Regions from separate parts of the Allobrachymonas sp. genome, predicted to be linked through region 2. Evidence: riboswitches for the same ligand, from Rfam matches in the RefSeq annotation. Region 2 holds a riboswitch; each other region holds the start of a gene.
What was found. Region 2 has a riboswitch for cobalamin ahead of ACE3P9_RS00365 (TonB-dependent receptor plug domain-containing protein). Riboswitches for the same ligand answer to the same signal wherever they lie in the genome.
Positions count from the first base shown of each region.

Region 1: linked by a shared signal. The riboswitch ahead of ACE3P9_RS05325 (cobyrinate a,c-diamide synthase) and the one ahead of ACE3P9_RS00365 (TonB-dependent receptor plug domain-containing protein) in region 2 are both predicted to bind cobalamin.
Region 3: linked by a shared signal. The riboswitch ahead of ACE3P9_RS09595 (ribonucleoside-diphosphate reductase subunit alpha) and the one ahead of ACE3P9_RS00365 (TonB-dependent receptor plug domain-containing protein) in region 2 are both predicted to bind cobalamin.
Region 4: linked by a shared signal. The riboswitch ahead of ACE3P9_RS04615 (energy-coupling factor ABC transporter permease) and the one ahead of ACE3P9_RS00365 (TonB-dependent receptor plug domain-containing protein) in region 2 are both predicted to bind cobalamin.

Region 1 is NZ_JAYRLV010000004.1:103,169-110,225, reverse strand. Features, by position in the region: gene bluB (5,6-dimethylbenzimidazole synthase) at 1-101, opposite strand, end outside; gene cobO (cob(I)yrinic acid a,c-diamide adenosyltransferase) at 105-674, opposite strand; gene ACE3P9_RS05330 (bifunctional adenosylcobinamide kinase/adenosylcobinamide-phosphate guanylyltransferase) at 770-1,387, opposite strand; gene ACE3P9_RS05325 (cobyrinate a,c-diamide synthase) at 1,384-2,856, opposite strand; cobalamin riboswitch at 2,969-3,227, opposite strand; gene ACE3P9_RS05320 (cell division protein ZapB) at 3,473-3,817, shown strand; gene ACE3P9_RS05315 (cell division protein ZapA) at 3,804-4,214, shown strand; gene ACE3P9_RS05310 (sulfite exporter TauE/SafE family protein) at 4,547-5,377, shown strand; gene ACE3P9_RS05305 (sulfite exporter TauE/SafE family protein) at 5,477-6,175, opposite strand; gene hemN (oxygen-independent coproporphyrinogen III oxidase) at 6,186-7,057, opposite strand, start outside.
Region 2 is NZ_JAYRLV010000001.1:77,869-84,925, reverse strand. Features, by position in the region: gene glnD ([protein-PII] uridylyltransferase) at 1-480, opposite strand, end outside; gene map (type I methionyl aminopeptidase) at 649-1,467, opposite strand; cobalamin riboswitch at 1,605-1,865, shown strand; gene ACE3P9_RS00365 (TonB-dependent receptor plug domain-containing protein) at 2,098-4,137, shown strand; gene ACE3P9_RS00360 (ABC transporter substrate-binding protein) at 4,235-5,134, shown strand; gene ACE3P9_RS00355 (FecCD family ABC transporter permease) at 5,131-6,171, shown strand; gene ACE3P9_RS00350 (ABC transporter ATP-binding protein) at 6,168-6,974, shown strand.
Region 3 is NZ_JAYRLV010000012.1:51,578-58,634, reverse strand. Features, by position in the region: gene ACE3P9_RS09610 (LysR substrate-binding domain-containing protein) at 1-176, shown strand, start outside; gene ACE3P9_RS09605 (glutaredoxin domain-containing protein) at 225-479, opposite strand; gene ACE3P9_RS09600 (ribonucleotide-diphosphate reductase subunit beta) at 528-1,625, opposite strand; gene ACE3P9_RS09595 (ribonucleoside-diphosphate reductase subunit alpha) at 1,643-4,111, opposite strand; cobalamin riboswitch at 4,291-4,506, opposite strand; gene ACE3P9_RS09590 (short-chain fatty acyl-CoA regulator family protein) at 4,623-6,035, opposite strand; gene ACE3P9_RS09585 (acyl-CoA thioesterase) at 6,172-6,672, shown strand; gene prpC (2-methylcitrate synthase) at 6,714-7,057, shown strand, end outside.
Region 4 is NZ_JAYRLV010000003.1:159,318-166,374, reverse strand. Features, by position in the region: gene hemB (porphobilinogen synthase) at 1-91, opposite strand, end outside; gene ACE3P9_RS04635 (P-loop ATPase, Sll1717 family) at 303-1,130, opposite strand; gene ACE3P9_RS04630 (P-loop ATPase, Sll1717 family) at 1,069-1,839, opposite strand; partial or broken gene ACE3P9_RS04625 (IS3 family transposase) at 1,909-2,603, opposite strand; gene ACE3P9_RS04620 (helix-turn-helix domain-containing protein) at 2,643-2,846, opposite strand; cobalamin riboswitch at 2,969-3,190, shown strand; gene ACE3P9_RS04615 (energy-coupling factor ABC transporter permease) at 3,379-4,047, shown strand; gene ACE3P9_RS04610 (energy-coupling factor ABC transporter substrate-binding protein) at 4,044-4,454, shown strand; gene ACE3P9_RS04605 (energy-coupling factor transporter transmembrane protein EcfT) at 4,444-5,199, shown strand; gene ACE3P9_RS04600 (energy-coupling factor ABC transporter ATP-binding protein) at 5,196-6,086, shown strand; gene cobM (precorrin-4 C(11)-methyltransferase) at 6,083-6,991, shown strand; gene ACE3P9_RS04590 (CbiX/SirB N-terminal domain-containing protein) at 6,996-7,057, shown strand, end outside.

The DNA of each region.
Region 1 (7,057 bases), on a different contig from region 2:
ACGATCGCCCGGTACAGCCCCGCCCGCTCGGCCCGGCTGTAGCGCACCTCGTCGCCAGACTGGTCTGGCGCTTCCCCTTGCCGGAATTGGCTTTGTTCCACGACTCAGTCCTCGATGCCGCGCTGGGCAGGAATGCCTGCCTCGAAGGCATGCTTGATCTGGCGCATTTCCGTGACCGTATCGGCCAGCGCCACGATCTCGTCCGGGCAGCGACGCCCCGTCAGGCACACATGCACATGGCGCGGACGGGTCCGCAGCGTCTCCAGCACATCCTGCAGATCGAGCCAGCCGTACACCAGCGGATAGGTGATCTCGTCGCACACCACCAGGAAATGCTCCCCTCCCAGAATCGCCGCCTTGGCCCGTTGCCAGCCGTCGCGCGCGAGCTGTGCCGACTTCTCCAGATCCTGGCTCTTCCAGCTGAAGCCATCCCCCAGCCCCTCGACCGGCACGCCGAGCTGCTCGAACATGCGGTGCTCCCCGAAGCGGGCACTCGGCACCTTCATGAACTGGTAAATGATGACTTTCTTGCCGCGTCCCGTGGCCCGCAGCGCCAGCCCGAAGGCGGCCGTGCTCTTGCCCTTGCCGTCGCCGGTATGGACGATCACGATGCCGCGCCGTTCACCCTCGGGCTTGTCATAGGGCTTCTCGGTGGGGGGTTGCTCGATCTGCATGTGCTGCACTCCTCAAAAAACATCCAAAAAATGTCGCGGGCTCTGCCTGCCTGTGCCGACACGCGCCCGCAGTCTCTGCATGGGTCCCGTGGCGCTCAGGGCCCTGTGGGCGCCTTGAGCACCAGCGGCAATCCTGCCGCCATCAGGGTCACATGGCTGCACGCAACGGCCACGCGCTGGTTGAGCCGCCCCAGTGCGTCCACGAAGGCACGTACCTCCGCGCCCAGCGGAATCACTCCGAGACCGATCTCGTTGCTCACCACATAGACCGGCCCCGGGCAGGCGGCCACCGCACGCACCAGATCGTCCTCTGCCGCGCGCATGTCCTGTGCTGTCTCCTCACCCCCTTCGCCGCCACGCAGGCGTGCGGCATCCGGTGCCTCGCTGAGCTGCTGGGTGAGCCACAGGGTCAGGCAGTCCAGCACGATCGCCGTATCGGCCGCACCATGCGTCCGCAGCAGGGCCGGGACATCCAGCGGCCGCCCGTCCTCGCCTGCCTGCAGCGTCGCCATGCCCGGCACCCGCCGGGCCCGATCCTGCTGATGCCGCGCAATGCGCCGGCGCATTTCCTCGTCCCAGGGCATCGCGGTGGCCAGATACAGAGCGCGATGGCCCGGACCACGCGCCAGCCAGGCAGCCGCAAGGGTTTCTGCCCGGGCCGTCTTGCCGGACTTCTGCCCTCCCAGAATCAGCTCGTGGTGCACCGGATTCATGCCCCAGTCTCCACATGGTCAGGCAGGAACAGCGCTGCTGCCGCCTGCGGACTGCTGGCAAACCAGGGGTGAAAATAACTCGCCCGCACATTGCCCTGCGGCCCTGTCCGGTAGAACGCCTCGCCAGCCTTGCTGCGACTCGTCACGCGCGGACTGACCGTGCGGGCCGCTTCGGGCTCCGGCGTGTCCAGGGTCGAATAGTGAAAGGTATGCCCCCGCAGCGGCGGCGCATCGCACCCGGGCACCGCCAGCGCCTGGGGCCCCAGCCCCTGAAGCCGTCCATGCATGCGCACCGTCCCGGGCAGCACACCCCACAGTGGCACGGCAGCTTCCGGTTCCGCACCCGCTGGAACCAGACCCTCGGCAAGCGCCATCATGCCGCCACATTCGGCCCACACCGGCCGCCCCGACTGCACATGGCATCGAATGCTCTCGCGCATGCCGGTCTGGGCCTGCAGCGCCTCCAGATGCAGCTCCGGATAACCGCCCGGCAGCCACAGCGCATCGCACGCCGGCAGCGCCACATCCTCCAGGGGAGAAAAAAACACCAGCTCGGCACCCAGCGCCTGCAGGGTACGCACATTGGCCTCGTACAGGAAGCAGAACGCCGCATCCCGGGCCACTGCGATGCGCACGCCCTCCAGGCTGCGCAGCTCCGCGTGCAGCCAGGCGTCCAGAGGCGATGCGCCCTCTTCTGTGCAGCGCAAGCCCACTGGGCTCTCCAGGGCCTCTGGCTCCGCAGGCTCCAGCGCCGACGGGAACTCCGTCATCCAGCGACTCGGCACAGACTGCCCCTCATCGGCCACCAGCGGCATGTCCGCGAGTGCATCGGCAGCCAGGTCGAGCCGTGCCAGGGCATCGGCCATCTCGGGAGCCAGCATCAGCCCCAGATGCCGCTCGGGCAGAGAAAAATCGGCGTTGCGCATGATCGCGCCCATCCAATCGCGTGGCTCCCGGAGCCCTCGGCGCAGCATGTCGGCATGGCCACTGCTTGCCACCCGGTTCGCCACCACACCCGCCCAGCGCACCCCTTCGCGGTAATGCGCCAGTCCATGTGCCAGGGCCCCGAACGTGCCCGCCATGGCATGGGCATCGATCACCGCCAGCACCGGCAGGCCCAGCCGCACCGCCAGATCCGCACTGCTCGGCTCGCCATCGTAGAGACCCATGACGCCCTCGATGAGAATCAGGTCATTGCAGGCAGCCGCCTCGCGGAGCATGCTTCGGCACGCCACCTCGCCCACCATCCACAGATCGAGCTGATACACCGGCTGGCCGCTTGCGAGCGCATGCCAGCCCGGATCAATGAAATCAGGGCCGCACTTGAACACCTGTACCCGCAGGCCACGCCGCGTCCACCAGCGTGCCAGCGCCGCCACGAGCGTGGTCTTGCCCTGCCCCGAGGCCGCAGCACCTACCAGCAGGGCCGGACACGCCACCGTGCCCGCCTGCGCAGAGGATTTCGCCATGATTCGCACATATCCATCCTGCAGCCACACCCATCGCACATGGGCATGCCGCCTCCCACGCCACCAGCCACCCCGCCGGCGCGTGCGCACGAACACCCTCCCTGCCGGGGCTTGGGTGTCCTCCCATGCTGGCCGGTCTCCGGGCTGACGGCGAGCCGACGGCACCTTCCCGGGCGAGTGGGCGCTCTCCCAGTGGCATGTGGCCGTGGCTGCAGATCGCGCTCCCGAAGGCATGCGATCCGCACCGTTTTACCGTTGCGGGGGCAGCGCAGGCCGGGACAACGCGCACACCCGCTCTTCGGTGGCGTTCTCCTCCTGCTTCCCGTTTCACCCACGAACCCGTCTGCATGACCGATTCTCGGAATGCCTGCCGACATCGTCTGCTGCGACAGACACCACGCGCGCGATGCGCATGCTTCTACGGGCAGAGCGCCGGCCCGGGGAGATGCATTTCTCTCCAGATTCCTGTGGGCACCAGCAAATCGGCATTCTAGCCTGCCCATCACGGCCCCTGCTCCCTCCCCTGCGGATCAGGGCGCATGGACTACAATGACAGGCATTCAGAGGCCCTCTCCTTCAGCCTGCGGCGGCATGCGCAGGCTGCCTCTTCGCCGCCATGACATCTCCGCACACATCCCCTCTTCTCGATCAGGTTGCCGACCGTGTCGAGCAGCTGCTCACGCGCCATCATGCGCTGCAGCAGGCGCACGACCTCCTGCAGCAACAGGTCATCGAACTTGGACAGGAACGCGATTCGCTCAAGTCCCGGCTGGCAGCTGCACGCGCGCGCATCGACTCCCTCCTCGACCGCATCCCTGTGGATGCCTCCCCCATGCACGCGCCCGTCCTCCCGCCGACGGCCTGGGGAACCCCCGACTCGGTGGATGCGCCGCTCCCCTCCCCCACCGACTCGGCAGCCCCATCCGAGTCCGCCAAGGAACGCCCCGATGAAACAGCTTGAAGTGCACATCATGGGACTGGCCTACATGCTGGGCTGCCCCGATGGCTCCGAGAGCCTGATGCTCGAAGCCGTCCAGAAAGTCGATACCGCCATGTGCCGCATCCGCGATGCCGGCAAGATTCGGGCCCGTGACCGCATTGCCGTGCTGGCCGCGCTCAACGTCGCCTATGACCTCCTCGAACGTGAACAGCTCGCCGCCCGGGAAGCCGCACAGGCCGCAGCAGCCAGTGCCGAAGAAACAGAGTCCACGACTCTCTCTGATAGCGTCCCCACCAGCGAGGCCCCAGCCACGCATCCACGCCTGCAGCACCTGCTCGGGGAAATGGAGACCGTGCTCGGCGCCCCTCCCACAGAGCCCGCCGCCGAGGCACTGCCTTCTTCCTCCGGCACCGACTGACCCCTGCATGCCCCCAGCGATGGCTGGCACACAAATTACATGTTCCGCGTGTCTCCAAGGCCGCAACCTTGCCCTACAATGGGGGCGTCTGCACCGGTTCCGGCTTTATAGTTCCTTGAACCAATGCTCTTTGAGCTCGGGCTTGGTATATTGCCCGGCCAGCGTGACCATCTCGCGTAGATGGACCCATGGCCAGTGCTGCCCTCGCCCCCCTGAACCCTCGGTTCAGGATGCGGTCGGTTCCCGTGCAGACACCTCATTCCTCACACCGCTCGCGGTGTTTTTTTACGCCCATCGTTCTGCGGCGCCATGGCGGTGTGCCGCCTCTTGCCATGATTCTCGAACCCCTCACCATCGTTGAACTGGCCGGTCTCGGCCTCATGGGAGGCTTCATGGCTGGGCTCCTGGGCATCGGCGGCGGCATGGTGCTCGTGCCCTTCATCAGCTGGATCATCGTCGCCCACGGTGTGGAGCAGGGTCTGGCCGTCAAGATGGCCATCGCCACGTCCATGGCCACCATCTTCTTCACCTCGATGTCGAGCGTGCGCGCCCATCACCGCCGCGGCATGGTGCGCTGGGATCTGGTCAAGGGCATCGCGCCCGGCATCATGATCGGTGCACTCATCGTCAGCATCGGCATCTTCTCGCTGCTCAAGGGCGCCTGGCTCTCCCTCATGTTCGGCGTGCTGGTCACCGTCGCTGCCCTGCAGATGCTGCTCGACCGCAAGCCAAAGCCCACCCGCCAGATGCCTGGCCCCGGAGGCCAGGCTGCTGCGGGCGGCATGATCGGTTTTCTCTCCGGCCTGCTCGGGGCTGGTGGCGGCTTCATCAGCGTGCCGTTCATGACCTGGTGCAACGTGCCCATCCACAACGCAGTAGCCACCAGCGCTGCACTCGGCTTTCCCATTGCAGTCTTCAACGTGGTGGGATACATCGTCAGTGGCTGGCAGGTGGCCGGGCGCCCCCCCTACTCGCTGGGTTATGTCTGGATTCCGGCCGTGCTGGCCGTCGCCAGCTGCAGCGTGCTCATGGCTCCGGTGGGGGCACGCACGGCCCATGCGCTGCCCGTCAAGGCCCTCAAGCGCATCTTTGCCTGCCTGCTCATCGTGCTCGCGGCCAGCATGACCCGCGAAGGGCTGCGCACGCTCGGGATACAGATCTGACGTCCGAACCGCAGCACGTGGCGCTCTACACCGAGGCGCTCCATGCCCTCGCGCCCGCAGCCTCGGACTGGCGCGATGCAGAAGATCCGGTTTGCGCCACTAGAGTGCCGGAGTGGCACACCACGGGGCCTGCTGATGCATGAGCCCCATCCACAGCGCGACCCCCGCAGTGACTGCCAGCGCCAGCCCCGCCAGCCGGATGCCCCACTGGCCCTGCGTGCCACCAAGGTGAGGCACCCGCAGCAGCAGCCAGGGCCCTGCCATCAGCGACACGCTGGTTCCCAGCACAAACAGCACCATCACGGCAGCCCCCTGCCAGACCTCGCCGGTCAGGGCTGCCACCATGAGCGCCGAATACAGCAAGCCACAGGGCAGCAGGGCCCACATCATGCCGATCAGCACGGGCCCTGCCAGCCCACGACGCTGCTGAAGCCGCTTGAGACGCTCCCACACCCTGCGTGCGGAGCGATCCAGCCACAGCGGTTGTCTGCCCTGCACCAGCAGAACCAGCCCCAGCAGCAGGGCTGCCACGTGCAGCATGCTCCAGAACGGACGCAGGGCTGCACTGTGCACGGTCATCCATCCCAGCCCCTGCATCGAGGCGGCCGCGACTGCGCCCAGCGCGCCATAGCCGATCACCCTTCCCACCTGGAACAGGCCCATGGCCAGCGTCTGGCGTCCACGAACCGGCCCAGCCGCATGACCGATCCCGGCGCAGGCCGCACCGCACATGGCAATGCAGTGGGGCCCTCCGGCCAGCCCCATCAGAAATGCCGTGGCGGCAAGCGAGAGCTGCATCGACACGCCGTCAGATGATCTTGGAAAACCGCGTGCGCGACAGATTGGCCTGCAGGTACTTGTCGAACACCATGGCCACCCCGCGAACGAAATACCAGCCCTGATCCGTCACCTGCAGACGCTGTGCATCCACCTCGACCATCCCTTCTCCCTGCAGCCGTTTCAGATCTTCCAGCTCGCGGGCGAAATACTGACGGAAATCGATCATGTATGCGAGATTGATGGTTTCGTACTCCACCTCTCCCTGACACATGATGGCCATGATCACCGTGCGGCGGATCAGGTCGTCGCGCGTCAGCGCCAGCCCGCGCACCACGGGGAAATGCCCACGATCCAGACAGTCGTAGTACTCCTCCAGTGTCTTGGCATTCTGGCTGTAGGTCGAACCGATGCGCCCGATGGCCGACACCCCCAGCCCGATGAGGTCGCAGTCAGGCTGCGTGCTGTAGCCCTGGAAATTGCGATGCAGGCTGCCCTGACGCTTGGACACTGCAAGCGCGTCATCCGGCAGGGCAAAGTGATCCATGCCCACATACACATAGCCCGCCTGGCTGAAGGCCTGCAGCGACTGCGACAGCATCTGGATCTTCTCGCCGCCACTGGGCAGCGTATAGGCGTCGATGCGCCGCTGGGGCTTGAAGCGCTCCGGCAGATGCGCGTAGGCATAGAGTGCGATGCGGTCGGGCCGCAGCGTGCACACCTGCTCCAGCGTGCGCGCAAAGGATGCTGCCGTCTGCTGCGGCAAGCCATAGATCAAATCCACGTTCACCGATTCAAACCCGATCTGGCGGGCAGCCTCGACGAGCGCGAACACCTGCGATGCCGGCTGAATGCGGTGCACCGCCTTCTGCACCTCGGGGTCGAAGTCCTGTACCCCGAAGC
Region 2 (7,057 bases):
GTCGGCGGGGCCTGTGATGAGGCGGCGTTCGAGCAGGGCGGTCTGGACGGTGATGTCCTTTTCGGCTTCGGCCACGCATTCCTGCACCGAACGCACGCTGGAGCCGATTTCGAGGCCCATGTCCCAGCAGCTGCCCACGAAAGCCTCGATGCGCTGGCGCAGGTCGGCCCCCGCTTCCTGCATGGGCATGGGCAGGAGGATGAGCACATCGACGTCCGAGTAGGGGTACAGCTCGCCTCTGCCGAAGCCACCCACTGCCGCCAGCGCAACCCGTTCGCGGTCGAGCCCATGCTGCTGCCACAGGGCCGTGAGCGAGTGATCGGTGAGTTGCGCCAGCCGGTGCAGGATGCCCATGATGCTGCGCATGGCGCGCACGCTGCCGGATTCATCGGCCAGCGGCGCGAGCAGGGCCTGCTTGGCGGCCTGGTAGTCCTGGCGCGTGAGCGGGGCAGGGGCGGAGAAGGGAGACGGAGTGCTCATGGGAAAGGGGAAAAGGCAGATTTCTCGGAGGACCGGAAAGGAGTGGCACCGGCAGGTTGACCAGGCACTCCGGAGAGGTGCAACTCCGTGGCAAGCAAGAAGCGCACCAGGGCACTGCCTCCCCGGACAAGGCCGCAGCGTCTGCCGGCCGAGCACCGGGAATGGGCATCAGGTCGCAGTGGCGTGCACAAAGTCGGGCAGCGCGGGCATGCCGGGCGACAGGGTGAGCACCTCATAGCCCGTGGGCGTGACGACCACGGCATGTTCCCATTGGGCCGAGAGGGATCGGTCCTTGGTGACGATGGCCCAGCCATCGGGACCTTCCTTGATCTCGCGGCGGCCTGCATTGACCATGGGCTCGATGGTGAAGATCATGCCTGGAACCAGTTCCTCCATGGTGCCTGGCCGGCCGTAGTGCAGCACCTGCGGATCGGTGTGGAAGTCGCGGCCCACTCCGTGTCCACAGAATTCGCGTACCACGCTGTAGCCGTGGCTCTCGACGTATTTCTGGATGGCGTGGCCCACGTCTCCCAGATGGGCTCCGGGCCTGACTTCGAGAATGCCCTTCCACATGGATTCGTAGGTGACGCGGCACAGCCGGCTGACGTAGGGGGGCGCGGCATCCTCACCGCCCACGATGTACATGCGGCTCGAATCGCCATGCCAGCCGTTGAGGCGGGGAGTGACGTCGATGTTCACGATGTCGCCCTTCTTGAGCGGCTTGTCGTTGGGAATGCCGTGACAGACCTGGTGGTTGACCGAGGTGCACATCGACTTGGGATAGGGGCGGTGGCCGGGAGGCGCGTAGTTGAGGGGCGCGGAGACGGCACCGTGGCTGGTGGTGTATTCCTCGCAGAGGCGGTCCAGCTCGTTGGTGGTGATGCCGGGAACGACATGGGGACCGAGAAAGTCCAGCAGTTCGCCCGCAAAGCGGCATGCCTTGCGCATTTCCTCGATTTCTTCAGGGGTATGGATGATGATGCTCATGCAGGAGATTATCCGCGCATTGCCCGTGCATTGCATGACGAAGGTTGTCGTTTCCATGCACTTGGAGAGGGATGGGAGCGCATCGCCGATACAATGGAAAGTTCCTGTACCGAACCCTCACCGCTGTGAGGCGGGGCAGGAACGAGAGAATGCCAGGCGCCCCGCAAGGGTTGAACGGGAACCGGGTGCGCGCCTGCAAGGCGCCATGCCCGGACTGCCCCCGCAACGGTGGGTGAGTGTGGGCGTTTCATGCTGTGCGACATGTTTCATGCCGCGCGGCAGCCACTGTCTGGGTCGTGGAGTCCGTGCAATGCGGTTCTCTTGGATCGACATCGGATGGGAAGGCGAAACGTCAAGACTCACGAGTCCGGATACCGGCCTGGCATGCAGCGTGCTGCCGCTTCAGGGTGCGGCAGCCAGTATCTTGACCGTTTGCGGGGAGCAGACCGGGAGTCCGTCTTCGGGGTGCGGCATGGCATGAAGCCATGCACGTCCGTGCAGAGGGTGTCCGTGCGTTTCAGTTCAGGAAGCGCGCGGGCCGGCATGGGGGTGCAAGGCAAGGCAGTGCGGGGCACTCCGGCTGGCGTGTTTTTCCGGATGCGTGCAATGCGGTCATACACCGTATCGACAATGACACATTCCATTTCTATGTTCCGGCTGGCAGGGCTGCTGTTCTGCCTCAGTCCGGTGGCGGCTGCCGTGGCGCAGACTTCGGGCACTGCGGCGGCACAGGCATCGGCAGGGGAGGCACCGCGCGATTCCGCCGACGGGGGCGATGCCCCGGAGTACAACGTGGTGATCACCGGCTCGCGTGCCGAAATGTCCGTGAAGGACACGCCCCAGCGCATCGAGGTGGTGACGCGCAGACAGATCGAGGCGACGCCCCATGCGGAGCTGGCCGATCTGCTGGGCAAGACCACGAGCGTGGACATCAAGCAGTATCCGGGGCTGTCCTCGGCCGTGGGCATGCGCGGATTCGCGCCCTATAGCCCGATGGTGGGCGAATCGCTGCAGACGCTGGTGCTGCAGGATGGCATTCCGGCCATCGTCAACGAGCTGAGCATGATGCCCACCGCTGGCGTGTCCCGCATCGAGGTGCTGCAGGGGCCTGCGTCGTCCCTTTATGGTTCGCAGGCCATGGCAGGCGTGATCAACCTGATTCCGGTGCGCCGCACGGGTGCGCTGCAGGGTGGTGTGGAGGTGTCTGCCGGCACTATGGGCCAGCGCGAGGTGCAGGGAGACATTGGCGGTGCACTGACACCCTGGCTCAATTTCGACTATTTCGGCGGATGGCACCGTCAGGGGGATTACAGCTACCCGGGAGGAATGGCGCATCCGAGCGGCTATGACACCTACCACCATGACCTGCGACTGGGCTTCAGGCTGGCGCCGCAGTGGCAGCTCGACGTGCGCGCGGATCTGTTCAAGGGCAACGATGTGGAGAATCCCGGAGCGTTGCCTGGCTATTCGGGCACGCCGACGGTCAAGGACATGACCCATCGGCTCTACAGCGCCGTGCTCAGGGGGGATATGGGCAACCATGCCCTCAGCATCACGGGCTACAGGGGCGAGGAACATACGTCCATGGACGACGTGGCCACCGATGGCTCCAGGACTCCCTCGTTCCAGTCTGCACTGGACTGGCATGGGGTGCAGCTCAAGGACGAATGGCAGTGGCACCCCGGTGCGGAGCTGGTCTATGGGTTCGACTATCAGGTACAGAAGGCGCGCTCGGTGAGCTACTGGTATGGTTCCCCGTCGGTCTACCAGCCAGACAGCCGGCAGGAAAACGCTGCGCTCTATGCCCAGCAGAACGTCCGCTTCAACGACGGACGCACATCGGCCTATGTGGGGGGGCGATACGACCATTTCCGCTTGTCCACCCTGGATACGGATTATTTCCCGGACAACGCCTCGCAGAGCCGCAACTTCCACCAGTTCAGCCCGAGTGCCGGCATCCGCCATGCCCTCACGCCTGTACTGGCGCTGCATGCGACCATCGGCCGGGGCTATGCGGCTCCGAGCGCCTGGAAACTTGCGGGCAAGTATTCGAGCTACGGCATGGACTACCAGGGCAATCCGGCGCTCAAGCCGGAGAGCAGCGTCAGCGCCGACATCGGCCTCTCGGCAGAGCAAGACAACTGGAACGCGGATGTGACCCTGCACGACACGCGCGTGCACGACAAGATCGTGGCGGTGACGCTGCCGGGCAATGTGTCCTCGTGGACCAATGCCGACAGAGCCCGGATGCAGGGCATGGAGCTGAGTGGCCGCTGGCGCATCACCCCGGCGCTGGATCTGGGGGTGGGCTACAGCTACAGCTTCCGCGCGGAGCAGAACAACGGCTCGGGCTGGACGGATCTGAAATACGTGCCGCGCCAGACGCTGCGGGCCTCGCTCGATGGCCACTGGGGCAATGTGGGAGCCCATCTGGGAGCCCGGTATGTCGGCCGCACGCTCAAGACCGCCTACTGGGCGGACTGGACGAGCACGCTGGGCCAGCAGGGTGGATATACCCTGTGGGATGCCAGCATGAGCTGGAAGCTGGCAGCCCACCAGACGGTGCGGGTGGCGGTGGACAACCTGTTCAACCGCGCCTACCAGGTGGTGCCGGGCTACCCCATGCCGGGGCGCGAGGTCAAGCTGACCTATCGCTGGGACTTCCTGTAAGGCAGGGCGGACGATGCGCAGGCCAGGGCGACTCGGCAGGGTGGCAGGAGCGGTGCGCTCCATGGGGCGCAGGGGGCGGTGCCTGCCGGCGGTGCTCATGCTGGCAGCTGCACTGGCCGGATGCCGTGACGCGGCTGCGCCTGTGGTCCCCGGGCCGCAGGCCAGTTTGCAGGGGAAATCTGCCTCCTCTTCTGCGGCGCCGGCTGCAGCCCGGCCGCAGCGCATCGTATCGCTCAATCTGTGCGCCGATCAGCTGGTGCTGCAGCTCGCCGATCGCCATCAGGTGGTGGCGGTGAGCGAGCTGGCCCATGACCCGCGCATGTCCATGCTGGCCGAGCGTGCCCGCGGCATTCCCGGCGTGCGCGGCGATGCGGAGAGCATCCTGCGGCTGCGGCCCGATCTGGTGCTGGTGGGCCGGTACACCACACGCTACACGGCCCAGATGCTGCGCCAGCTCGGTGTGCGCGTCGTGGAAGTGCCGCTGGCGAATTCGCTGCACGAAGTGGCCATCCAGACCATGGTGGTGGCCGAGGCTGTGGTGCGACCCGAGCGGGGGCGTGCGCTGGTGGCGCGCATGCAGCAGGAGGTACAGGCTCTGCGCGCAGCACGTGCACAAGAATCCGCCGCCCTGCAGCCTGTGGCAGCCGAGCGCAGCTGGATGGGCTATGGCAGTGGCACGGGCACCATGTTCGATGAGCTGCTGCAACTCGCTGGATACCGGAATGCCGCAGCCATGGCCGGATTGCGCGGGTACGGGTATCTGCCCATGGAACGGCTGGTGGCCACCCAGCCGGATCTGCTGCTGACGCCGGACTATGGCCGGGACGAGCCCAGCATCGAGTTTCGGGACCGGCTGCCGGTGGCGCTGGCCCACCTGAGGCTGGGAGAGATGGTGGTTCCCACGCGCATGACCATTTGCGGAGGCCCCTGGAGTCTGGATGTGGTGCGCATGCTGGAGGCCCGCAGGCATCCGGTGCGCAAGGAGAAGTCGGCATGATGGAGCGTGATGTATCTGCCGGAAAAACCTGCTTCGGTGGCACCGCAGCAGCCAGCCGGATGAAGCTGGCGGGCGCGGGAGCGATGCTGGGGGGGCTCATTTTGCTGTCGCTCGCGATCGGGTATGTCGATCTCTCGCCCTGGCGGCTGCTGAGTGGAGTCTGGGCGGGGGAGTGGGTGCCCACGCGCATCCTGATCGATCTGCGTCTGCCGCGCACCGTGCTGTGTGTGGCCGTGGGGGCGGCACTCGGCATGTCGGGCGCGGCGCTGCAGGGGCTGTTGCGCAATCCGCTGGCCGAGCCGGGCCTGCTCGGCATCACGAGCGGGGCTGCGCTGGGAGCTGTGGTGGCCCTGTATACCGGCCTTGCCCAGCTCGCCATTCTGGCCCTGCCGCTTGCCGGCATGGCAGGCACCCTGCTGGCGGTGCTGCTGGTACTGGCCCTGGCGCGGCGGGGCGAGGACACGACCACGCTGCTCCTCGCCGGCGTGGCCATCTCCTCTCTGGCTGGAGCGCTGATCGCCCTGGTCATGAACTGGTCGCGCAATGCCTTTGCGCTGCAGGAAATCGTGTTCTGGATGATGGGGTCGCTCGCCGATCGGAGCATGCGGGAGGTCTGGCTGGCAGTGCCGGCGATCGTTGTCGGCCTGCTGGTGCTGGCCGGTACACGACAGGGACTGCAGGCACTGAGCCTGGGAGAGGAAACGGCGCATTCGCTCGGCATCGACCTGCGCCGGCTGCGGCTGCGTGTGCTCCTGGGTACGGCTCTCAGCGTCGGGGCGGCCGTATCCGTGGCTGGCAGCATCGGCTTTGTGGGACTGGTGGCGCCCCATCTGATGCGCCCGTGGGTCAAGGCAGATCCGGGACGGCTGCTGGGAGTCTCGGCCTGGTCGGGAGCGGTGCTGCTCCTGGTGGCCGACATGGGCGTGCGCCTGATGTACACCCAGGGCCAGGAGCTCAAGCTGGGGGTGCTCACGGCGCTGATCGGGGCGCCTTTCTTCCTGCGGCTCATCCTGCGTCGCGACAGGAGTGCAGCATGAATGCCAGTGCGTTCACGGCAGCCGTGCTGGAGGCCCACAACCTGGTGGTGCGGGCCGGAACGACCACGCTCGTCGACGGAGTGAGCCTGACCCTGCGCCCGGGCGAGCTGGTGGGCATTGTCGGGCCCAACGGCGCTGGCAAGACCACGCTGCTGCGTGCCATCATGGGATATACCCCTCTGCAGACAGGCACTGTGCACCTGGAGCAGCGTGTATGGCAGGACTGGAGTGCCCGGGAGCGAGCCGTGCGGCTGGCCTACCTGGCCCAGGGGCAGCAGGTGCACTGGCCCTTGCCGGTGCGCCAGGTCGTGGCGCTGGGGCGACTCCCTCATGGAGATGCTGCCACCACAGGCGGCAAGGTTCGGGTCGAACAAGCCATGGTCCAGACCCATAGTCAGACGCTGGCAGAGCGCAATGTGCAGACCCTCTCCGGTGGCGAGCGGGCACGGGTGCTGCTGGCGCGGGCGCTGGCCACGCACAGCCGGGTGCTGCTGGCCGATGAACCCCTGGCCGCACTTGACCCAGCACACCAGATCCAGATCATGGAGCTGCTGCTGCACATGGCACGGCAGGGACAGGCCGTGGCCGTGGTGCTGCACGATCTGACCCTGGCGGCCCGGTTCTGCCAGCGTGTCTGCGTGCTCGACCGCGGGCGTCTGGTGGCCGATGGGGCGCCCAGCACCGTACTGGACGATGCCCTGCTTGAAGCTGTCTTTGGCCTGGAGGTGCGGCGCTGGGGGCAGGGGGAGGCGGCCTGTCTGGTGCCATGGGCGGTGGCTGCTGCGCATGACCGTTCCCTGTAGGAGGGGGCGGAATCACACCTGCCGGCGACTGGGGCATTCCCGTCTGTCGTGCCCAGAGAACTCTGCACACCGCCGCTTTTTGG
Region 3 (7,057 bases), on a different contig from region 2:
CCGCCCTGCCCCGCTGGCTGGCCGAGGAATACGCACAAAAAACCGGCGTGGCCGCCGTGCGCCTGGGGGCCAAAGGCATCGCCAAACAGATTTTTCTGGGCGCGCGGGAAGCCGATCTGGACATCGACTACCTGCAGGCCTTCATTGCCCTGGCCGCCCAGCCCAGGGGCGCCTGAGCAGCTGCGCGCCGTGGCCCGACGGCGCGGCCATGCGTTCGAGACCGCTCAGGCGGCTGCGGTGGCGCCCTGCAGTGCGCGGCGCAGGGCGTCGTAACCGCCCACGTAGGCCTGGGCGCCCTCGCGTTCGATGAAGGTCTGCGGCAGGCTGCGCACCGGCTGCCCTACCTTGGCCTGCAGCTCTTCCACGCTGATGTCCTGACCCACGGTGAGGTACTGGAAGCTGATGGACTGCATCTGGCACAGCAGCTTGCTCTTGTTGCATTCGACGCAGTTCTCTTTGCCGTAGATGATGACTTGCATGGAAGGGGTTCTTTCAGAAGGGATGGGGTGGAATGGAAAGGGGTGGCGTCAGAAATCGACGTCGAACACCTGGTTTGCATCGGTGCGGCGCATCACGCCGACCTTGTAGGCCGCAATGTCCTGTTCTTGCGGCGAGGCCTGGGTCTTGGAGATGTTGAGCCATTTCTCCATGAACTTCAGCGGGTTGTGCGCGGGCAGCGTGTAGCGCTCGGTGCTCAGGCCCAGTAACTGGTAGACATCCTTGGCGCAGTACAGCGTCCAGGCACCCAGGCGGTCGGCGTTCATGCCCACGAGTTCGCGGCCGTCGGAGAACAGGTAGTCGATCCAGCGCAGCTCGCTCTCGATGACTTCCTCGATCATTTTTTCGATGCGCTCACGGCATTGCGCAAAGGCGGCCTGGCCGCGTTCGGTGGTAAGCTCGTTTTTCAGCACGGCGCGGTCGAGTTCGACGTGGATTTCCAGCTCGTCCTGCGCGATCTTCTGGATCGCCTTGCCGATGGGCTGGAACAGTCCGGTGTCGCAGATGGCGAAGGTCACGGCGAAGCTCGCCATGAACTGGATGCGCTCCATGCACAGCAGTGCGACGATGGTCATGAACACCGCGTTGTAGGTGTCTTGATCGTTGGGCAACAGGCCGACGGCGTACCGGTGCGAGGCCAAATAGCCTTCGCCGAAAGCGCGCCCCACTTCCTCCAGCCGCTCGTGCGCTTCCTGCACGCGCAGGATTTCGCCCAAGATGACGCTGGGGTCGTCGAAAGAGTTGCGCACGATCTCAGAGTAGGTCGCGGCGTGCACCACCTCGTTGTCGGAAATGCGCTGCCAAGCCGCCCACAGTTCGCTGGAGGTGATGAAGGGCGCCAGCACCGGGGCGATGGCGCGGGAGGTCACTGAATCGGCCTCCCACTGCCAGGCCAGGGTCTTGATCATCATGTCGTAGGTGGCACGCGAACAGGACTTGAAGTCGGCGTTGCACGAGGAGTAGTCGAACTCGTTCTCGTCCCAGTCCAGCGATTTCTGCGCCTTGTAGATCTTCCAGATCTCGGGGTAGTGGCGGTTGACGGTATCGAACAGGCCCGGGCGCTGACCGAGCAACAGTTGGGGCTTCTGGTAGTCGGTCTTGTCGTAGTTGAAGACGGTCTCAAGCATGGTGGGGCTCCTGGGGCTCAGAGGGTGCAGGCTTCGCACTCGCTGTCGCTGTCCTCAGCATCAGCGGCCGTGGACGCCGTCGGCTCGGTGGCGCTGGCATGAGGCAGGTCGGCCACGGCCTGCATGCCGTTGGATGTCTTCTGGTTCATGTAGTACTTGGACTTCAGGCCCAGCTTGACGCGGTAGAGGTAGTCCTCGATCAGCTCGCTCGATGCAATGGACGCGTCGCCGATCACGCGGCGGTAGAAGTCGGCCGAGATGCCCTGGTCGGTCCACTTCTGCATGATGGCGTACATCTCGGTCATGTCCTTGGTCGGGATGTCCCAGGCGCTCTGGTACTGGTCGGCCAGGGTGTCGCCATCGGGTGCGGCCCAGTAGTTCACGCGCTGGTTGTCGGTCTTGATCAGCGTGAGCTCGCGCACCGGGTACAGGCCGTTGGTGGTGCCCGAGGCATTGGCCGAGGTTTCGGTGGGCATGTGCGCCACCAGCACGGAATTGCGGATACCACCATTGGCCACGATGTCGCGGCGCAGGGCTTCCCAGTCGTAGCGCAGGCCGAAGGGCGCGATCTTGTCCACGTGCGGGCTGCAGGTGTCGAGCGGCAGCCAGCCTTCGGGCCAGCGGGTCTTGTGCATCCAGGGGGCGTTGCCCAGTTCCTTGCCCAGCTTCAGGCTGGCGCGCAGCAGGTGGTAGTAGTGGCGTTCCGCCACGTCGTGCAGGAACTGCTTGCCGGCCTGGTCGGTGTAGCGCTTGCCGTTCCTGGCCATCAGGTGCGCCAGGCCGAGAATGCCCACGCCCGCGTTCAGGCGCTTGCGCGAGGTCACGCCCACCTGCGGCAGCTCGTAGTGCGCCAGGTGGATGCACTTGTCGATCATCAGCAGCGCGTAGTAGGCCACCTCGGCGTACTGCTCCTCGCTCTCGATGTTGGAGACGACGATGCCGGCCAGGTTGCAGGTGGCCACCTCGGGCGAGCTGCGGCGCACGATGGCTTCGACGGGCTGCTCGTCGAGCACGTCACCCGGCTGGAGGTCGGTGGGCCAGACCGGGCCACGCTGGGTGGGCACCTGGGCCTTGCCCGGAATCTCGCGGCGCGTGCCATCGATGAACTGCACCTCGACGCTGGAGATGTCGTCCTCGGCGTACAGCTCGGTGATGTGGTTGTAGGCCTCGGTCGGCAGGGCGATCTCGGCGCACAGGTTGGACGAATAGATCCGGTCCTTGAACGGCGTGTGCCGGTTCATCTCGCTGATGTTGTGCTCGTAGACACGGCCGGTCTCGTTCCACTCGTTGCTGGCCGTGATGAGCAGCTCGCGCGCGCTGACCCAGGTCTTGGGGAAGTTCTCGTCCGCCGCATGGCGTTCATAGAGGGCTTCGAAACGCGCCTCGTCGCCGCTGTACAGGGCGTCGTAGAGCTCGGGCGCGGTGAAGCAGTTGAACAGGAAGATGTCTTCGTTACGCGCCACCTTGCGCGCGAAGAAGCGGTTGCCGCCCCAAGAATAGTCCATACCGCGGATCTTCTTGTCCTCGGTGGACATGGGGTTCTTCAGCCGCAGCAGCGTGTCCACCTCGGGGTCGAAGATCGGGAAATAGGTGGTGCAGGCGCCGCCACGGCCGTTCTGCAGGTTGGACTTGACCTCGGCCACCAGCGCGCGAAAGTACGGCAGCTTGCCCTGGTGGCGGATCACGCCGCCGCGCACCGGGTCGTTGACCGAGCGCGTGCCCATGTGCGCACCAATGCCCGCGCTCATGTAGGTCATGGTGTTGGCAATGTGGTTGCCCACGGCGATCGAGCGTGCGTTGTCGCCCGTGGTGTACAGGCAGCAACTGGCGTAGCCGCGCAGCGGTGTGCCCAGGTTGACGTGGTTGGGCGTGGGCGCGTTGATGCGGTTCTTGGACAGGTGTTCGTAGAAGCGCTGCACATCGCGCATGCGGCGCTCGCGCGGCTGGTCCACCGCCAGCGCCATGGCCATGCGCATGTAGATGAACTGCGGAGACTCGTAGTACAGGCCCTGCACCCGGTCGGCGATGGCGTACTTGGTCAGGTGGGTGTGCAGTTGGTAGTGCGCGTACTCGAAGTCGCGCTCGTGGTCGATCCACTCCTGGATCACTGCGTACTCGGACGCGGAGTACGCCAGCACCTCCATCAGGCCCAGTTGCTGCAGCTTGCGGTGCAGCTCCAGCACCGTGGGTCGGGCGTTGCGGTAAAGGTCCTTGCGGATCAGCGTGGCGTACAGGCGCCCGGCCATGCGGTTGTAAGACCAGGAGTCGAAGTTCAGACAGGTGCGGATGAGCTGCTGCTGCAGTTCACGAGACGTGGCCGTGGTAGACATGGCCGAGACGGCTTCGAGCACGGCCGACGGCCAGTCCACCGCGTCGCCCAGGGTCTGGGCCGCCCACTGGCCCCACTGGTTGAGTTTGAAGGGCGTGAAAGGCTCTGAGTGGCCGTCGCGCTTGATGATGGTTTCCAGCATGAGCGTGTGTCCCATGTGCGCAGCTGCCAGGACCGGAAACTCCCGCAGCGCTGACTGATACACCTGCTCCCTCGCACAGGGCCATGCAGTGGGCTCACACGACGAACGCTCGCAACCGGACACAACGCCCGGTCTGCAGCGTGCTCTTCCCGCGAAAGCACTCACTTGCACCTGGGGCCATCGCTCTACGGAGGATTGGCGCCAGGTGTGTCGGCAGGTCTTCGGACTTCGCAGACACGGTCCTGAACTCTCAGGCCCACCTACTCCGCTCCACTTCCCAGGCCATGAAGACCCAGTGTCATTCGAGCGCTTCGTTTCTGCTTACCGCTGCGGGGCAGTTCCGGACTTGCACCGGATTCCCTCTTGCGATTTACCCTATCAGGGCAAATACCGACAAACACAATATACAGTGTTTTTTGCACCTACCAGACACTACCTATAGTGTTTCGGCGTGTTTTGACCCAGAGCAAACTGGGCAGACAAAATCACTTCCAGGCTCGCTGCGCAGACACACAGGCGGTCATCCTTACTCCGCCCCGTAGGGGGAAAACCGGCTGCGGTTCTCGTCCACGTCCAGCGGCTTGCCGATGAACGGGAACGCCCGCTGCGGGCAGCGCTCGCGTTCACACACCTTGCAACCCATGCCGATGGGCGTGGCCAGGTCGGGGTCGCTCAGGTCCAGACCCTTGGCGTAGACCAGTCGCGGCGCGTGCCGAATGTCGCAGCCCAGGCCGATGGAGAAAGTCTTGCGCGGGGAGCCGTAGCCGTGCCGGCCGCGCGAGACCGAACGCGCAATCCACAGGTAGGTGCGCCCGTCGGGCATGCGGGCAAGCTGCGGCAGGATGCGGTCGGGCTGGCCGAAGGCCTCGTAGACGTTCCACAGCGGACAGGTGCCGCCTGTACGGCTGAAGTGGAAATGCGTAGCCGACTGTCGCTTGGAGATGTTGCCCGCGCGATCCACCCGCACGAAGAAGAAAGGGACGCCAGGAGCCCCCAAGCGCTGCAGGGTACTCAGGCGGTGGCAGACAGTCTCGAAACCCACGCCGAAGCGCTGTCCCAGCAGGTCGATGTCGTAGCGCATCGATTCGGCCGCCTGCAAAAACTCACCATAAGGCAATACCAGCGCACCCGCAAAGTAGTTGGCCAGGCCGATGCGCGCCAGCCGATGCGCGGCGGCGTCGGTGTCGAACGGTGGCACGGCGATCAGCGCATCGAGGGCGTCGCCGGCCTCGATCAAGGCCAGTTGCGTGGCCAGCTGAAAGGCCTGCTGGCCGGGCTCAAGCGCCTCGGACAGGTACAGGGTCTTGCGGCCCGCGTCGTAGCGGCGCTTGAGCTCCTGCACATCGTCGGAATGCACTACACGCACGCCGTGCTGACGCTTGAGCCGCTGCACCAGCCAGCCGACCAGGTGCGCCCCTCGCCCCCCGGCCTCGGTTGCCAGTGCTTCGGCCGCCCGGTCCAGTCCATCAAAGTGGTTCTGGTGCGCAAAGAAGAAGTCCCGCACCAGTTCGAACGGCATGGCGCGGGGAACGACCATTTCCGAGCGGTCGTCGCCCACCTGCAAGGCCATGGTCTCGACGCGCTCGGCGATTTCCAGGTTCTTCTGATGCAGTCTGACCAGTGCCCGGGCCACGGCCGGCATCTGCACGGCCAGCTCCCGCAGTTCCGGCAGCGTCACCGGCTCCGGCGCATCCACCAGTGCCTCCTGCAGCGCCGCAACCAGACGGGCCTCCTGGTCCTCGGAAAACTCCTGAACATCGACGCCCAGGGCACGGCTGATCTTGAGCAGCACCGCCACGGTCAGTGGACGCTGATTCTGCTCCAACTGGTTCAAGTAACTGGGCGAGAGACCCAGGGCTTGGGCCATCGCGATTTGCGACATGCCACGTTCGGCACGCAGCCGCCGAAGCCGCACCCCCATGAAAGTCTTGCGTGTCATTCAGGTCGCTCTCGAAAATTCGCAATATTTGCAAAAACAGCCAAAACATTCGCATTCATTGGCTATTTCAGTCCTGTACAGCAGCTTATCACGAAGCGAAGATTGCAAATATTCAACCATCAAACAAGGACATAGAATGAAGTGGACACAGCACCTGAACGCCGACCCGATGCACCAGGACATCGCTGCGAGCGCGCCTTCGGGCGCCGATGGGGTCCGGCTTGATCAGCTCACACTGACCGAGCTGGTGCTACCCGAACAGTCGAACCACTACGGCACCCTGTTCGGCCCGAACGGTCTGGCTTTGTTGGGCAAGGCCGCCTATCTGGCGGCGACCCGATACACGCGCCAGGCCGTGGTGATGGCAGGCGCCACACGCATCGAGTTCCTGCGCCCGGTGCCTGTGGGCGCCATTCTCAAGATCCATGCGCAGATCGTGCGGGTGGGCAAGACCTCGATGACCGCGCGCATCAGCGCGAACTTCGACACAGCCCCCGGCACCCGGGCAGAAGGTGTGCTGCGTGGCGATTTCGAGATGGTCACGGTGGACGAACACGGTCGCCCTGTGGCCGTCAGCGCACCGCATCTGAACCCCGAGCAACTGACCGAACAGACCCTGGCCGCTGCGCGCGGCTGATTCACCGCCTTCTCCACACATCCCTTTTCACAGGACCCACCATGAGCGAGACAAACACCCCCTTCAAACCCAAAAAATCGGTGGCCCTGTCGGGCGTGACCGCCGGCAACACCGCGCTGTGCACCGTCGGCCGCAGCGGCAACGACCTGCACTACCGCGGCTACGACATCCTGGACATCGCCGAGGTCTGCGAGTTCGAAGAGATTGCCCACCTGCTGGTACATGGCAAGCTTCCTACCCGCGCCGAACTGCGCGCCTACAAGGCCAAGCTCAAGGCGATGCGAGGCCTGCCCGCCAGCGTGAAGGATGCGCTGGAGAAGCTGCCCGCCAGCGCGCACCCGATGGACGTGATGCGCACCGGCGTCTCGGCGCTGGGTTGCGTGCT
Region 4 (7,057 bases), on a different contig from region 2:
CATGGTGCTCGCGCACCATGCGGCGGGTAGCGTCATCCACACGCAGACGGCGCGGACGACCAGCAGGAAAAGCAGCGTAAGGAGTAGTCATGATCCCAGCAACAAAGACAGAACACAAAAGCACCCCCTCCCGTGCGCCCCGCAGGCCCCCGGCCCGCCACCAGCCCACGGAACAGGGCGGAATGGGGGCATTCTATGCCGGTGGGGGGGCGGGGCAGTGTTGCACTTCGGATTGGAGACCGCCCTTCATGCCATGACTGTCTCATATCGGGCCGCAGGCAGAGAGGTTTTGCAGACCTTCCCTAGGCATTTGAGGTGCCGTTCGGCCTAGTGGGGGGAAGCTTTGCCAGTTGAGCTTGCTTAACACCAAGAAGATAAGTTCGGAAAGCCGGATGAACCTCCCATCGTGCACCTTGCATAGAGTTCCAGTTCGCCAACTTGACAAAGTTGGAATCTTCGTGAAAAAGGATGTGGCGAAACCCGCGTGGCTTTGAAGTGTCAGCGACCCGTGGATTTAAAAATCCAGTCTCGTGCAAGAGCCGAAGGATAGAAATGGCATCATCAACAACATCTGGTCGAAGCTGCGCTCCACGTATTTGTAGCGAGGCGATGCTCGGCACCGTGAGAAGGTGCCTGCGAAGCTTTTCAAAGTCAGACTCAAAGTCAAGATCAGCGAATGTGTTGATGATCTCTCGGATGTTCTTGCAATCGAGAGAGAACTCATTTACAACGTCATCTACCCGCTCCGAAGAATAGATTTTCATTGCGTTCTCGGCCTCTCTACTGCCGATCAAGGGCGCGTTTCCTTGTTTGGCTGCATCAACCATGTTCTTGACAAGTTGAATGGCATCCCTTGGGCGCTCACGAGCTGATTTCGATATGAATGAATCCCAAGAGCGTCGCTCGTCACTTGTCGGCAGCGTCATGGTTGTGTCGCTGAAAAAGATGGTGTAAGGGTCTATTTTTGTTTGACCAGCGTCTCTGGCGGCTCGTTCCAATCGTTTTCTGACAATGCTCTGCATAAGCTTGTCATCTGCCAAAAGTGGGATCACCAAGCCACGCATGTGATCAGTCTGATCTCTTTGCCCCTGACTCTCGCTGGTGAGGCGCGTCCAGACGCTCGATCGCAAACTTATTTATAATTGCTCTTACTGCACTGCATTCCCCAGTTAGCCGTCTGACGGCCAACAAAAGTGCCCAAATTCTGTTTAGATGAGCAGGTTGGTCTGGGGCGGCTAACTGATCGGTGTCATCGATAAGCAGGTAGAAAACATTGCTTGATGAAAGCAACTGTGAGTTGATTGCTCTGATCAAATCGTGTGCAGAGTTGGTTCCCGCAAGTTCCTTTGCTAGCTGTGCTCCGTTTATTTTTGAGGCAGGTAAAGACACTGCAGAGATGAGCTGTAGCGACTTTTGAATGAAGTCATCTTCCGCAAGTCCTTGTTGGCGTGCTTCGTTGTGAAGTTTTGCGGCGTCCCCCTTCAGCATGCCCTTCAGTTGCGCGCCAATCTGCGCTCCCATTGTCCGTAGCAACACTTCGTAGTAATAGCGCTTCAATGAGCCGATATCAGGCGATGATGGAATCTCCTTAGAGGAGATATTGTCGGGCCGAATCAGTAGGCATGGCAGTTTTTTTGCTTTAGCCACCTTGTCGATCCACTCGACAACAGCACTTTTCCCGATGCCTTTGTTTCCCACAAGAACTCGCATTCCACCTGGTTCAATTGCGCATAGCTGCGTAAATTGACTCGGCACGATAAATATCTCTCCAAGAAATGACCGGTCGCCTTCTGCGGTGCCAGTTCTGACATACTTTAAAAGGTAGTCAAGTTTGCTCATATTTATTTCCGGCTGGTAGGAAAGAAAAGATGCGATGAGCCACCCCGGGATTCGAGGAGGCCGATTGGTCTAAGTTGATACCTCTGTCGAGGTATTGCTGTTGGCGAGTTGCCTCCAGTAGTTTGCCTCAGCTTCTGCCGGAGGAATGCCTCCGATCGACGTGAGCAGTCGGACGTGGTTGAACCAGTGCACCCACTGCAGGGTGGCCAGTTCCACGGATTCCCTGTTCTTCCAGGGGCACCGGCGGTGAATCACCTCGGCCTTGTACAGACCGTTGATGGTCTCGGCCAGGGCGTTGTCATAGGAGTCCCCCTTGCTGCCCACCGAGGGGCGTATGTCGGCCTCGTCCAGACGTTCGGTGTAGCGGATAGAAACGTATGGACTGCCCCTGTCGGAGTGGTGCGTCAAGGCTGCGCTGAGGGCTGGCGGTCGTACAGGGCCTGCTCCAGGGCGTCGAGCACAAAGTCTGCCTGCATGCTGCGGCTGACCCGCCAGCCCACGATGCGCCGGGCGTACACGTCCACAACGAAAGCCACATACAGCCAGCCCTGCCAGGTCGAGACGTAGGTGAAGTCCGACACCCACAGCTCGTTGGGACGGCTGGCATGGAAGTGCCGATTGACGTGGTCCAGCGGGCACGGCGCCGAGGTGTCCGGAGTGGTGGTGCGCACTCGTGTGCCGCGCCGCGCCCCTTGCAAGCCCATGGCACGCATCAGTCGCTCGACCGTGCAGCGCGCTACCACGATGCCTTCGCGGTTCATCTGCAACCCGCCGACACGAGAGACGTTCACGATCTTGATGCATCAGCACTGTAGCTTGAACTCTGCAGAGTAGGCGCCGCGTTTGGGCTGCAGGGCGGCGATACCGTGCAGACGGTAGTGACTGACCCAGGTCCGAATCTTCTCCTCCGGCACTGACCAGCGCCGGGCAAGCAGCTTTGCGCCGCCTTCTCCAACCAGAAAGCTCTCGACGACCTTGAGCTTGAACCTTGTTTCGTACTTCTCCATGGGGCCCCTCGAAGTTCATCCAACTTCTGGGGGGTAGTTCAAACTCGGTGCGGTTCAATGACCCTGGGGCTGGGTGATCCGGTCCACAGCTGCCGCTCCCCCTCCCCAGCACGCACCTCCGTTCCTATAATGGCGGCACGGGTGCGTGGGTTGCCGGGCTTTGGGTCTGGCGCCTGCGTTAAACGGGAAGCCGGTGACGCCATGCAGCTAGTGGCCATTCCGGCGCAGCCCCCGCTGCTGTAAGCCTGACGACTCCGCCTCACGCCACTGCGTCCTCCGACGCGGGAAGGCGCGGACTAGGAAGAGGGCAAGCCAGAATACCGGCCCGCGACGAGCCAGCACCATTCCCCGGGGGATCTGGGAGTCTGCTGCCGCGCGTTGGCGTGCGCCTCTGTGTTTCCTCTCTGCGGAAACGGCGGGGCGCGGCTGCCGTGCCGGCCTGCCCAGACTTTCCCTGCCCATCTTCCTGTTGCCGTGGTGCGCTCGTGTCTTTCACATCACACGGTTCGACGGGAGGTTTCGAATGCACATCATGGAAGGTTTTCTGCCACTCAAGCACGCGGTGGCATGGACGGCGGCTTCGGCGCCGTTTCTGGCAGCGGGCATCTGGTCGGCGCGCCGCAGTCTGCGCGATCACCCGGAGCGGCGCATGCTGCTGGGGGTGTCGGCGGCGTTTTCCTTTCTGCTCTCGGCCATGAAGCTGCCCTCGGTCACGGGCAGCTGTTCGCATCCCACGGGAGTGGGGCTGGGCGCCCTGCTGTTCGGGCCGCTGGCGATGGTGCCGGTGAGCTTTGTGGTGCTGCTGTTCCAGGCGCTTCTGCTGGCGCATGGGGGGCTGACGACGCTGGGGGCCAATCTGTTCTCGATGGGCATTGCCGGGCCGCTCATGGCGGCGGCGGTGTTCCGCACCGGGCGCGTGCTGCGCCTGCCGCTGAGCGTGAATGTGTTTCTGGCGGCGACGCTCGCTGATCTGGTGACATATGTGGTGACCTCGCTGCAGCTGGCGCTGGCGTTTCCCGATGCGATCAGCGGGGTGGCGGGCTCGATGCTCAAGTTCGGCGGCATCTTTGCCGTGACGCAGATTCCGCTGGCGATCAGCGAGGGGCTGCTGACGGTGCTGGTGGTGCAGGCCATGACGCGCCTGCAGGGCGAGGATCTGCGCGGTCTGCCGCTGTATGCAGGGCAGGAGGTGCGGGCATGAAGCGGCAATTCTGGATCATTGCGGCATGCGTTGTGGTGCTGACTGTGGCGCCGCTCCTGTTCGTGCGCACGCCGGCGCTGGGGCCGGACGGCAAGGCGCAGGCGCTTTTTGGCGGGTCGGACGATGCAGCCCGCGACGCCATCACGGTGATTGCACCGCACTACCGCCCGTGGTTTGCGCCCCTGATGGAGCCCGGGCCCGAAATCGCCTCGATGCTGTTTGCGCTGCAGGCGGCCATTGGGGCGGGGGTGATCGGCTACTGGCTCGGGGCGTCGGTGACGCGCCAGCGCGAACGCGAGCGCCAGCGCCGCGAGCGGGAGGCAGCCGGCCATGCGCCGGAGCAGCCCGCCCATCAGGAGCGTATCTCTGCTGCTGCGGGCCCCGCCGGAGTGGCCCGTGTGGATTGAGCAGGCTGCCTATGCCAATCGCTGGCGCGATGTGACACCGGGGGCCAAGGCCCTGTTTGCGGGCTGTGGCCTGGCGGCGGCCTTTGTCGCGCCGGACTGGAAGGCCGAGCTGCTGCTGGCGGCGCTGCTGGCGGCGGTGACGCTGGGTGGCGCGCGGGTGCCGGCGCGGCTGTATGCGCGGGTGGTGGCACCGGCGGGCAGCTTTGTGGTGCTGTCGTGCGCGACGCTGCTGGTGGCGGTGGCGCCTTCGGCAGGCGGGTGGCCGGAGGTGCACTGGCATGCGGCCGGCTGGCCCGAGGCTGCCCTGACGGGCACGCGGGCCATGGCGGCGCTGGCGGCCATGGTGGGGCTGGTGCTGACCACGCCGCTGAGTGACCTGATCGGGCTGGCGCGCCGGCTGCGGGTGCCCGAGGTGCTGGTCGATGTGATGGTGCTGTGCTACCGCATGGTGTTCGTGTTCATGGAGGCGTGGGACGACGGCGTCACGGCGCAGGCGGCGCGGCTGGGCTATGGGCCTTTCCGGCGCTCGGTGCGGTCGCTGGCGCTGCTGGCGGCCAATCTGGCCGCGCAGATCTGGAGCCGCGCCCTGGCGCTGCAGGCAGCGGCGAGCGCGCGCAATGGCGACGGCCCGCTGGATTTTCTGGCACCCGACTATGCCCATGCCCGGCGCGATCTGCGCGTGGCGGGCTGTGCCGGGGCGGCGCTGCTGGCGGGCATGGTGGCCCTGCGCGGAGGTCTCGCATGACGGCGGCGGAGGGAAATCTGCTGCTGGAGGCGCAGGACGTGTCCTACCGCTATCCCGACGGGAGCGCCGGGCTCGATGGCTGCACCCTGGCCATTGCCTCCGGCACGCGCAATGCGCTGCTGGGTGCCAACGGCGCGGGCAAGACCACGCTGCTGCAGCACTGCAATGGCCTGCTGCGGCCGGCGTCGGGGGAGGTGCGCGTGCACGGCACGCCGCTCGACTATGGCCGCCGGGGGCTGCATGCGCTGCGGCGCGAGGTGGGCATGGTGTTCCAGAATCCGGATCGCCAGCTGTTCTCGGCCTCGGTCATCGAGGATGTGTCGTTCGGGCCGCTCAATCTGGGGCTCGACGAACCCACCGTGCGCGCCCGGGTGGCCGAGGCGCTGGAGGCCGTGGGCATGACGGCGCTGGCGCGCAAGCCGGTGCACCAGCTCAGCTTCGGGCAGAAGAAGCGGGTGTGCATTGCCGGCGTGCTGGCCATGCGGCCCCGGCTGCTGCTGCTCGATGAGCCCATGGCCGGGCTCGATGCCGGCATGCAGCAGGAGCTCGCGGCGCTGCTCGACGGGCTGGTGGCGGACGGCATGACGGTGCTGCTCTCGACCCACGACGTGGATTTTGCCTATGGCTGGGCCGACGCGATCCACCTGCTGCGGGCAGGGCGCTGCGTGGCCTCGGTGCCGGCGGCGGAGCTGCCGCACCATGCCGAGGCCCTGCAGGCCGCAGGCCAGCCGCTGCCCCAGGCAGCGCAGTGGCAGGCGGCGCTGGCGAGGCGGGGGCTGCTGCCGGCGGCACCGTCGGTGCGCAGCATGGCGGCCCTGCTCGGGGTGGTGCAGGCACTGCCCGATGCATTCTTTCTTCATTCTCAACCACAAGGAGGCCCGGCATGATGGATGCCGCGCAAGCGCAAGTCTGGTTCGTGGGGGCCGGTCCCGGAGACCCCGAACTGCTCACCGTCAAGGGACGCGGTCTGCTGGAGCGGGCCGGTGCCGTGCTCTATGCCGGGTCGCTGGTGGACCAGGCGGCCACCCGCTACACCCCCCCGGGCTGCGAGATTCGCGATTCCAAGGACATGACGCTGGAGGAGATGACCGACTGGCTCATCACCCGCGCCCGCCAGCACGACACGGTGGTGCGGCTGCAGACCGGCGATCCGGGACTGTACGGCGCGCTCATCGAGATGACGCGCCCGCTCGATGCGGCGGGGGTGGCCTGGGCCGTGGTGCCGGGGGTGTCCTCGGCCATGGCCTCGATGGCGGCGGCGGGCGAGTCCATGACCCTGCCGGAGGTGACGCAGACCGTGATTCTCACCCGCGTGGAGGGGCGCACGCCCATGCCCGAGGGCGAGGACCTGGCCGCGCTGGCCGCACACCACACCACGCTGTGCCTGTTCCTGTCGATCACGCTGCTGCACAAGGTCGAAGCCGGCCTGCGCGCGGCCGGCTGGGCAGATGACAGCCCCATGCTGGTGGTGCACAAGGCGAGCTGGCCCGGGCAGGAAAAGGTCGTGCGCGGCACGCTGGCCGACATCCGGCAGCGCTGCCGCGAGGCGGGCATCGTGAGCCAGGCCATGATCGTGGCGAGTCCCACTCTGGGCGCGAGCCAGTGGGAGACGCTGGCCCGCTCCAAGCTCTACGATCCGGGCTTCACGCACCGCTTCCGGCGCGCGAGCACGCCGGCATCCCCGGCTCCGGCCGCTGCGGGGCACGACGCGCCCCCTGCCGAGTCCGCACCTGCAATTTCTGCGGCATCCTCTGCCGCTTCTGTTCCGCCCACGGAACATTCCGGAACCTGACTCCATGCAAGACACTCTTCTCCTGGTCGGTCACGGCTCGCGCGCTGCGGGCGGCAACGACGAAAT